2 regions of the Flavobacterium endoglycinae genome follow, and region 2 is predicted to be linked to the other one. Evidence: riboswitches for the same ligand, from Rfam matches in the RefSeq annotation. Region 2 holds a riboswitch; the other holds the start of a gene.

Evidence for each region. A riboswitch is a leader RNA that binds a small molecule or an ion and turns the genes downstream of it on or off. The one in region 2 is predicted to bind cobalamin.
Region 1: it holds a riboswitch for cobalamin, as region 2 does, so the genes downstream of both, J0383_RS15515 (TonB-dependent receptor plug domain-containing protein) here and J0383_RS00760 (TonB-dependent receptor) in region 2, are expected to answer to the same signal.

What each region holds. Positions count from the first base shown of each region.
Region 1 is NZ_CP071448.1:3,500,238-3,505,957, reverse strand. Features, by position in the region: gene cobT (nicotinate-nucleotide--dimethylbenzimidazole phosphoribosyltransferase) at 1-350, shown strand, start outside; gene J0383_RS15525 (adenosylcobinamide-GDP ribazoletransferase) at 415-1,200, shown strand; gene cobC (alpha-ribazole phosphatase) at 1,185-1,718, shown strand; cobalamin riboswitch at 1,785-1,983, shown strand; gene J0383_RS15515 (TonB-dependent receptor plug domain-containing protein) at 2,012-3,865, shown strand; gene J0383_RS15510 (YncE family protein) at 3,871-4,923, shown strand; gene J0383_RS15505 (S41 family peptidase) at 4,990-5,720, opposite strand, start outside.
Region 2 is NZ_CP071448.1:180,059-185,778, reverse strand. Features, by position in the region: gene J0383_RS00765 (T9SS type A sorting domain-containing protein) at 1-1,014, opposite strand, end outside; cobalamin riboswitch at 1,618-1,817, shown strand; gene J0383_RS00760 (TonB-dependent receptor) at 1,830-3,980, shown strand; gene J0383_RS00755 (DUF5074 domain-containing protein) at 3,977-5,122, shown strand; gene J0383_RS00750 (eCIS core domain-containing protein) at 5,326-5,720, opposite strand, start outside.

The DNA.
Region 1 (5,720 bases), 2.2 Mb from region 2:
AACTCGCCTATTTTGGTGGTTTTGAAATTCTTCAAATGGCAGGCGGAATGCTGAGTGCTTTCGAAAATAAAATGCTGATTCTTGTTGATGGTTTTATCTGCACCACAGCTTTTTTAATTGCTCATAAAATCAATCCGGCTATTAAACAAAATGCCGTTTTTTGTCATTGTTCCGCCGAAAAAGCACATCAAAAATTATTGAATTATCTCGAAGCTAAACCAATTTTAAACTTAGATTTGCGTCTGGGTGAAGGAACCGGCTGCGCAGTTGCTTTTCCTATTTTAAAATCGGCAGAAGCATTTTTGAATGAAATGGCTAGTTTTGAAAGTGCTGGAATTAGTAAAAAATAAGTTTCCAGTCTCAGTTTCTAGTTTTCAGATTCAATAAAAATTATATAAAATCCTCATTTTTCAAATGAAAAAACAACTTGACATTTTTTTTACCTGTTTAATGTTTTACACCCGCATCCCTTGTCCAAAAAACATTACTCATGATCCTGATTATTTAAATAAGGCCACACGCTATTTTCCTTTTATTGGCTGGATTGTGGGAAGTATTTCATTTTTGTTTTTCTATGTTTTTTCTTTTTTCCTTTCGATAGAATCTGCGGTTATTTTTGCAATAATTGCTTCTATTTTAACAACTGGAGCTTTTCATGAAGATGGATTTGCAGATGTATGCGATGGATTTGGCGGCGGCTGGACGAAAGAAAAAATCCTAATGATTATGAAAGACAGTGCTATTGGAGCGTATGGCGCAATTGGACTTGTTCTGCTTTTTCTAGCGAAATTTAAACTGCTTTCAGAATCTATTTCAATCATTACAAATCACAATATTCTGATTTATTTGTTGTTCATTTCTGCTCATTCTTTAAGCCGATTAGCTGCAATCAGCATTATTTTTACGCATGAATATTCTCGTGAAGATGCTTCCAGCAAAAGCAAACCTATTGCCAAAAAACATACTTGGAAAGAAGTTCTTGGTTCTTCTTTGTTTGGATTGATTCCTTTGGCAGCACTCTCCTACTTTAATTATAAAATTCTTTTAGCGTTACTTCCTGTTTTCATTACAAGATATTGTCTGGCACGTTATTTTCAAAAATGGATTGGCGGTTACACTGGCGATTGTTTAGGCGCTACACAGCAAGTTTGTGAAGTCATATATTACTTAAGTTTTCTTTTTATATGGAAATGTATCTAGTGCGCCATACCGAAACGATCTGCGAAAAAGGAATTTGTTATGGTCAGTCTGATGTTGATATTGCAGAACCTTTTGAAAACATATTCGGCAGTATCATTTCTAAACTGCCATCTGAAGCCGTGATTTTTACAAGTCCGTTGAAACGCTGTGTAATTTTAGCCAAACATATTCAGGAAAATATCAAAACGATTTCTTTTCAGGAAGATGAACGTTTAAAAGAAATGAATTTTGGCGATTGGGAATTGAAAAAATGGGATGAAATTCCATCGGAACAACTCAATCCTTGGATGGAAGATTTTGTAAACATTAAAGTTTCAAATGGAGAATCTTTTGTAGAATTACACGGAAGAGTTGGCGATTTTTTATCTGATAAAATTGCAAAAACAAATGTTCCAGTCATAATTGTCGCACATGCCGGAATAATCCGAAGCATCATTTGCCATCAGACTTCACTGCCCTTAAAAAATGCTTTTACGAATAAAGTAGATTTTGGACAAGTTATAAAAATTGAAATTTAGCGCTAATAATTTATAATTTTATACGAAACGCAAAAGAAATTTGAATAATCAATATTTTTAATTTTATCTTTGCTGCAAATTTAAGGTTGTGTTTTATTAACACATTAAAAGGGAATCAAGTAAAATCTTGAGCTGTACCCGCAACTGTAAGCTTAGTTCTAAACGAATGTTTGTTGTAAACTACGATGCCACTGCTCGCTCAGGCGAATGGGAAGGTAAACAACAAAACGCAAGCCAGGAGACCTGCCTTTATAACAAAATATCGAGCTCTCGGGAAAAAGAGTGTAGAAATTATGATTTTAAGGTTACGTTTTGCTTTTTTATTCCTTGTGTTGTGCCAATTAACTTCGGCGCAGAACGATTCTATTACCAAACTGAAAGAAATTATTGTTTCTGATTCTAATCTGAAAAAATACTCCAATTCGCAGTCGGTTTTAAAATTGAATGATTCCATCATCAATAAAAATGAAGCTTTACTGACTGATTTACTAAACTTTAATTCTACGCTTTATTTCAAAGAATACGGACGCGGAATGCTTTCTACAGTTTCTTTTCGCGGAACGACTTCTTCGCAAACTGCAGTTATCTGGAACGGAATCAACATTAATTCACAAATGAATGGAAGCACGGATTTTAATACGATCTCAGGATCTGATTATAATTCTGTGAGTGTAAAAGCCGGAGGCGGAAGTGTTATTTATGGAAGTGGAGCGATTGGAGGAACTGTACACCTAAATAACGATTTGTTGTTTTCTAATCGTTTTGAGAATACCCTAAAACTAGACTACGGAAGTTTTAATACAATTGGAATAAATTATAAAACCAACATTTCTAATAAGCAATGGAGCGCACAGGTTGGTTTTTCCAAAAATAGTTCTACAAACGATTATAAATATCTAAACCGTTATACTTGGCGTGGCGAACAGCGCTGGAACCAAAACGGCCAATACGATATTATAACTATGAGTGCTAATGTGGGGTATAAAATTGACGATAAAAACACTCTAAAATTGTACAGTCAGACTTCAAATACAGATCGAAATACATCTTTAGTAACAGAAAGTGAAACTAAAAGCAAATATGTGAATGGTTTTAATCGAAGTTTATTAGAATACGATGGTGATTTCGGAAAATTTAAAACCAATTTCAAAACGGCTTACATATTCGAAAACTATAAATATTACGCCGATAATACGAAAGACTATTACAGCTCTGGCAATACTGAAAGTTTAATCACCAAACTGGATTTAGGATATACTCTTTTTAAAACTACTCAGATAAATGGTATTGTAGATTATAATAGAACCAAAGGCTACGGAACAAGTTTTGGAGATCATGTTCGCGAAATTAGTTCTGCATCTTTACTGGTAAAACAAGATATTGGGGCGAATTGGAAAAATGAATTTGGTATTAGAAAAGAATTTACAAATAACTATGAATCACCGCTGTTATTTTCATTAGGTTCCTCTTATCAATTTAGTCCGTTATATAATTTGAAACTAAATGTATCTCGAAATTTCAGAATTCCGACTTACAATGATTTATATTGGGAACCAGGAGGAAATTTGGATTTGAAACCTGAAAGTTCTTATCAGGCTGAAATTGGGAACGTTTTTACATTCAGAAACATTTCGCTTACACAAACCTTTTATTACATGAAAATAAAAGATCTACTGCAATGGATTCCAGGATCAAGTGGTATTTGGTCTCCTCAAAACACCGATAAAGTAAATAGTTATGGAGCCGAAACTTTGGTAAGCTGGAAAAAACAATATGGTAAAAATCATTTAAGTGCCAACGCATCTTATGCTTATACCGTTTCGAAAAATGAAGAAACCGAAAAACAGCTTTTTTTCGTTCCATTCCACAAAGCAACCGCTTCTGTTGCTTATTCTAGAAACAGAATCTCGGCATACTATCAATTTTTATACAATGGTTTTGTTTATACCAGAGCCGATAATGATCCAAACGAAATTGTAAAAGATTATATGATCTCAAATATCGGGATCGACTATGATTTTAAATTTTTGGATTCCTTTAAACTCGGATTTCAAGTTCTAAATCTTTTTAATGAGAATTATGAAAGTCTGGAAGACAGACCTATGCCCGGAACCAATTTCAACGTGTATTTAACTCTAAAATTTTAATATTTATGAAACTTAGTAAATTACTTTTAATAGCAATGTGCATTAGCTTTTTTGCTTCTTGTTCGAGCGATGACGATAATGATACATCAAAAGGAGAATACGACAACGGATTTTTTATTTTAAATGAAGGAAGCACAGGACAAGGAACTGTTTCATTTGCAAGCAACGATTTAAATGTTTTTGTAAAAGACATTTACTCAGCAGCAAACCCAACTGATTTACTTGGAAAATTTGCTCAAAACATCTTTTTCGACGGAGATAGAGCTTATATCATTGCAGGTGGTTCAAATGTTATTAATGTAGTAAACCGTTACACTTTTAAATTAATCGCTAAAATCGACAGCGGACTTGCTAATCCAAGATATGGTGTTGTTAAGGATGGAAAAGCCTATGTAACAAATGCAAACACGTACTTTGACTATGATAAACCAGAACAAAATCCAAATGGAAATACTGATGATTATGTGGCCGTGATCAATTTAGCATCCAATACGGTTGAGTCTAAAATTCAATTAAATGCTACGGCCAACCGTTTAGTTTTAGAAGATGGCAAATTATACATCACTGAACCATATAACAACAGCAAATTATTAATTGTAAATATTGCAACAAAGACATTAGAAGCTCCAATCGAAGTAGGTTACAATGCTGATTGCATCGAAGAAGAGAACGGAACTTTATATATTTTAAGAGGTCCTTATGGCGCTAGAAGTGAAATTGTAAAAGTAAAATTATCAGACAAATCTGTTTCTAATGTTACTTTCCCTGAAAGCTTAGACGGTGCTTCTTTCATGGATATTGAAGATGGCAAAATTTATTATACAGTTAATAAATCTGCTTATGTAATGAACTTAACAGCCGCAACACCTTCTACAACTCCAATTCTTACTTCACCAGTAAGTTACTTATATGGATTTGCAGTTAACAACAATCGTATATACATGGCTGATGGAAGCTTTACAGCAGATGGAAAAGCATACATCTACAGTTTAAATGGAGATTTACAGAAAACGTTAACTACCGGAATTGGTACTAACGGTTTCTATTTTAATGATTAATTTGTTTTAGAATTAGTTTATTAGTTTTTGGAAAAAAAAGGCTTTCATTTCTGAAAGCCTTTTTTTTTATTTTAATGATTTTAAAAGTCCTTCCGGAGCTTTTTCAAGATACATCTGATTGCGTATACCATTCATTGCTTTAACATTCGTAAAGGTTTGTAAAGCTTCTTTACGATCTTGTTGTATTCTTTTTGCAGCTGAACCTGTAATTTTTGAAATTGCAAGATTTAATAATGGTTCAGATGCATCACCCAAAACCCCCATATTAGTTATGTATTCTAATTGTTCGTAAGTAGGTTTTAAACCATCTGTATATTCACCAAAATCATTTGCGTTCACAATTTTCAAAACCAATGGCTGCATCGCATATTTATGGTTCAAGTTTCGGTTTGCTTTTCCAAAAGTTGGAGAATCATATAAAGTAACAGAACCTACATTTTTCCCTACTGTTGTTTCTCCTATTTGAATAACAGAAATATAAGGCACAAGTCCGTTGATTACCAATTCGCTCGCAGAAGCCGTACCGTCAGTTGTAATAATATAAATTTTATTTAAGTTTAAGCTGTTGATTGCCGCGCCATCAATTTTATCAACAAATCTAACATTTAGCGATTCTGGATCTTCATTTTCGTAAAACTCGTTCACTTTAGGATTCCACTTTTCTTTAGCAAAAATCTTATCTTTAAATTGTCCGGTAATCATACTTGCCAAACGTGCTGCTGTATTGATTGAACCTCCTCCATTGTATCGTAAATCCAAAACCAAATCCGTAATTCCTTCTCCTTTTAAAGAGGCAA
Region 2 (5,720 bases):
AATACGATATGAATTTCTAAAAGTAACCGTTCCGTTTATAACACCGTTTATTACGAAACCTTGTCCGATAGGCGAATATTTTCGTTGAATCGAAAGTCCCGAAGATGGTCCGGTAGTATTCACACTTCCGTCAGGATTGTAAGTATTAAAAGTGGCAGGAACGTAAATACCATTTGAACCTAACGATCCCGGAGAATAACTTCCGTAACCACCTTTGTAAGCTGTTAAAAAATGTGAATTTACAGTTTTATCCTGTTCCCAAAAATAGGCGATTCCGGTGCAGGCACTATTTAGCGGATCTAATAAAAAGGCATTTAAATGAAGCGCAGAAGGATAAGGATTTCCAGTAAGGGTAGAAGCATTGGAAGCGCCCACAGTTACGGTAATATTTCCGTCGTTTGGTTTTCCTCTAAAATCATATCTCTGAGCACCAGTTCCTCCGGGATTATTAGCACCGCTTCCTTCAGGATTTGTAGCATCTGAGCCGCTGGTTCCTTTCATGGTAAAACCTTCTCCAGGCGCAATTGTTGTATTGCCCGCTACCTGAACCCATTGCGAATAATTATTAGCATTGGTCAATTTATAAATCCAATACGAGGCAATCGCTAACGGATTTGAGGTTCCATCATAATTTCCTAATGACAGAATTGTAGCAGGAGTAGACGCTGTAGAAGTTGTAGGCCTGTTTAGAAGTGTAATTCCAAAGTTATTGTTTCCGGTAGATGAGGTGTTAATACCAACTGGAGAGCACCAATAATTGTATTCGAAATTATCTGAAGTTCCTTCTTGATAAACCGATATGGTTCCCGTTCCGGAATTGGTTGAAGTAGCAGTGGTTCCCTGTACAAGCTGAGAAAGATTTCGCAGATACAGATTTGAATTAGCAGCGAGATTTATATTCTGACCCACGTACAAAACCTGATTTTGAACGTATACAGGAGTGCTTGCGCCAACATATATTTGTGAAAAAGCTTGTATGGAAATCAGAATAAAAAGGAATGTAATTTTTTTCATAAACTTCATTTTTATTTTAGAATATACTTTAGATAGTAGAGATGATAAGGCTTAGAAATATGGTTTTTTTAGAAGCTTAATTTTATATTTCTTTTTAAGGACAAAAATGCCGAATAGGATTCCGGCAGCAAATAATATTCCTTCCAGTTCATTTATGGGAAGTCCCGGTGGATTAGGCCCCGTTGGAGGATTAGGTAAACCAGGCGGCGGCGGAGTCTGAGAAAAAACGGAAAGGGAAAACAAGAGGATTAGGCATATAATTCTTTTCATTTTTCATTTTTTATGTTAGGGCATATTTTAAAAAAACGATTTAAATGTTTTTAGACTAAGGCTCATAAAGATTACTAATCTTACAGATTTTACCTTTCTTTGGAAATCATGTTTAACAAATATAAAATTTAAACTCGTATAATTCTTACAGTATTTTTTTAAATTATTACATAATTCCCATGTTTTTAGGTTGTTAGACATGATAATTATGTAACTTCTTACGGAAATGCCTGCTTTTACGGTATTTTGGACTCTTTCAAAATTTCTTTTGATTCTACATAAATAAACGATAGGAAAGTGGAAATAGTAAAACGTTTTTTAAAAGATAACCCTATATTTGCTCCAGATTTTGGTCTATTTTTTATTTAGAAGAATAGTTAAAAGGGAATCAGGTGTAACTCCTGAACAGACCCGCTACTGTAAGTTCTATTACGTCTTTAAACGACACTTATGCCATTGTTCGCTTACGCGGATGAGAAGGCTGTTTTAAAGATGGAACAAGTCAGGAGACCTGCCAGAATCATATAGTTTAAAACTTTCGTGGTATGAAGTGGAAAACAAAGAAATTACCGGCTGATATACAGCGGGATTCTTTTCTATGGTTTTTTATATCATCATCATCAGAAAGTTGGTTTAATTCAACAATGATGTACAATTTTAAGAAAACCTTTTTCACCGCTTTTATTTTATTGATTCCTGTTTTGCTTCACTCTCAAACGTCGGCTGATAGTTCTCGGGTTTTAAAAGAAGTAGTTTTAAAAACGAAACCCTATCAGGAAGTTATTCCTGTACAAAGCCTTTCGGGTGTTTTGCTCGAAAATCTGTCGGCTCATAATGTGGCAGATGCGCTTCGTTATTTTGCTGGAACACAAATAAAAGATTACGGCGGAGTGGGCGGACTCAAAACTGTTGATGTACGTAATATGGGTACGCATCATGTGGGTGTTTTTTATGATGGTATTCAGCTTGGAAATGCACAGAATGGAGTAACCGATCTTGGGAAATATTCGTTAGACGATATGGAATCACTTACGATGTATAACGGACAAAAAAGTGAAATTTTCCAGTCGGCAAAAGACTTTTCAGCGGCATCTACAATTTATTTACGCACTAAAAGACCTGTTTTCAGCGGAAGCAAAAAATCAAATCTGCTCGTTCGTTACAAAACTATGTCAATTGATTACCATGATCCTTCTTTGCGTTGGGAACAAAAACTGAGCGATGATGTAAGTATGAGTGTCAGCTCTGAATTTATTAAATCAAATGGTCAGTATAAATTTAGATACAAAAGAAAAAATCAGGACGGAAGCACGGCTTATGACACTACAGCAACGCGTTGGAACAGCGATATACAAGCGCTTCGTTTTGAATCTGGACTTTATGGAAAAATTAATAATGGCTCTTGGGATGCCAAAGTGTATTATTATGATTCTGAAAGAGGAGCGCCGGGTGCTATTGTAGAAAATAAATTTAAAGATGGATTCAGACAGTTTGACAAGAATTTATTTACTCAGGCTTTTTTAACGAAAGATGTTTCCGATAAATATAAATTTCAAATCAGAGGTAAATACGCATACGATTACACTCATTATATCGCTAGAGATACCACACAAGTTTTAGGAGAACCTGTAACCGAAGGAGCGCAATCTGACGATAGTTATTATCAGCAGGAAGTGTATTTTTCGGCAGTAAACATGTACAGTATTTTAGAAAATTGGGATGTTTCTCTTTCCACTGATTTGCAATACAATAAATTAAATGCCACCAGAAGGGGAATTCAAACTCAGTTTTCTTTTCCACAGCGTTATACTGCATTATTTTCATTGGCAAGTTCCTATCGATATGACGGATTTAAAGTTCTTGGAAGCGTTGTGGGTACTCGTGTAATCGAAGAAGTTCGTTACAATGCAAAACCGCCTAATAAAACCGAATTTACGCCTGCTTTGTTTCTGGGTTATACACCATTTAAGCAATATGATTTTAATTTAAGAGCGTTTGCAAAACGCATTTTCAGAATGCCTACTTTCAATGATTTGTATTATACAATGATTGGTTCCAGTACTTTACGACCGGAATATATGAATCAGTACGATGTTGGTTTTACGTATAACCTGCCTTTTAAAGAAAGTTTTTTAGACAGACTTTCAATTCAAGCCGATGCGTATTACACGAATACCAAAGACAAAATTGTCGCTGCACCAACCGGAAATCTTTTCCGCTGGATGATGACCAATATAGGGCAGGTGAGAGGTAAGGGAATCGAAACAGTTTTGAATGCGGCAGCCCATATTGACCAAGTAAATCTTACTGCCAATCTTACTTATACATACTCTGAAAGTCGTGATTTTACAAAATTTGTTGGTTTAGAAATCTCATCTTATGGCGACCAGATTCCCTATACACCATGGCACAGCGGATCGGCAATTTTGAATGCAGGATACAAAACATGGAATTTTAATTACAGTTTTATTTACGTTGGAAAACGGTATAACGGAAATGTCAATAATATCAAAGTAAATGAAGTTCAGCCTTGGTACACTCACGATTTGGCTGTGCAGAAATCTTTCCTCTTCAGCAAATACAAATTGAATACTGCCGTGGAAGTGAACAATACCTTCAATCAGCAATATGAAGTGATTTACAATTATCCGATGCCGGGCAGAACCTTCAAATTTATAATCAGTATCGAATTATGAAAAAGAACCTTATACAAATAATACTAAGCGCTTTTGTAATCCTTAATCTGGTTTCGTGCCGCGAAGATGAAACGATTTTTCTTTCTTCAGATACGAATGTGGCGGCTCCACGAAGTGATGGAAATATTGAGGGATTTTATCTGCTCAATGAAGGCAATATGGGAATGAACAGAGCCAGCCTTGATGTTTTTAATTATAGAACCGGAAATTATACCACAGATGTGTATTCAGAACGAAATCCGTCGGTTGTAAAAGAGCTGGGAGATGTAGGTAATGATATAAAAATTTATGGTAACAAAGTGTATGCTGTTATAAACTGTTCGAATAAGGTTGAAGTACTTGAAAAGTGGACTGCAAAGCGAATTAAGAAAATCGATATTCCCAATTGTCGTTATGTTACTTTTTACAGAGACAAGGCTTACGTAAGTTCGTATTCAGGTCCAGTAGCGATTGATCCGAATGCCGAAATTGGATTTGTAGCCGAAATTGATACTACTTCTTTAGAAATAAAACGTAAAGTTACCGTTGGTTATCAGCCGGAACAAATGGTAGTGCATAACGGAAAATTGTATGTGGCCAATTCGGGTGGCTATCGTGTTCCTAATTACGACAGAACCGTTTCGGTAATCGATCTTGAAACTTTTACTGAGATTAAAAAAATTGATGTTGGCATTAATTTGTACAGCATGCAGATTGACAGCAGGGGAGATATTTATGTGAGTTCACGAGGAGATTATTACAACACGCCGTCAAATCTTTTTGTAATTGATACCAAAACCGACGAAAAGAAAATGCAGCTTGATATTCCCGTTTCGGGAACTTGTTTGGTCGATGATCTATTGTATTATTACAGTGTATCATGGAGTTATTTAACGGGAAGCAACAAAGTGAGTTATGGGATTTTAGATACTAAAACCAAGAAAATCGTAACGGACAAAATTATTACTGATGGTACCGACAAAAAAATAATGATTCCGTATGGACTTCAGGTAAATCCCGAAACCAAAGAAATATATATCACTGATGCTCAAAACTATGTCGTAACAGGATATATCTATTGTTTTACTCCCGATGGAAAATTAAAATGGAAAACAACCGCTGGAAATATTCCGGCTCATATTGCTTTTATTACGAAGAAGTAGAATGGTAGAAACTGATTAATGTAGACCTGTTACAAGTGCTTTAGCTAAATTACGGATGTTAGTTATATTGGTATATCTTTTACCAGGGTAGTGATAAAATTTATAAGTATTAGGGAAATCCTGGCAAGCAGTTTCAATAGATTGATAACCACTTAGATTGTTCGTATTTGTTCCTGATAATGTCGTAATTCGACAGCATCTATTTATGAAAGCTTATCCAATTCTGCCTTTAGATTTTTAATTATTTCGGGTAAACCATCTTTAGAGTCCAGCAATTCTATTTTTGCAATATAATTCATAATCATTACTTTATCGAATTCATCTGGATCTGCATCTTCTCCCAGCTTTTTAGCCTGTAGTTTTGCGGACTTGTTAATGCTTGTAGCCATTTTTGAACTCCAATTTTCTTTGATAAATTTTCTTGCTTCTGCAATTGCTGGATTTACAGGTTTTGGAGGAATAGATTTTGATGGAGTGCCATGAGTTTTTCGCCATTGTGAAGCCAAGTTGAATAAGGGATTTCCATTTACTTTCCCTGTTTTTTTTATTTCCACTGGCTCTTCATCTTCACTATATTGCATTGGGGATTCAGGATAAT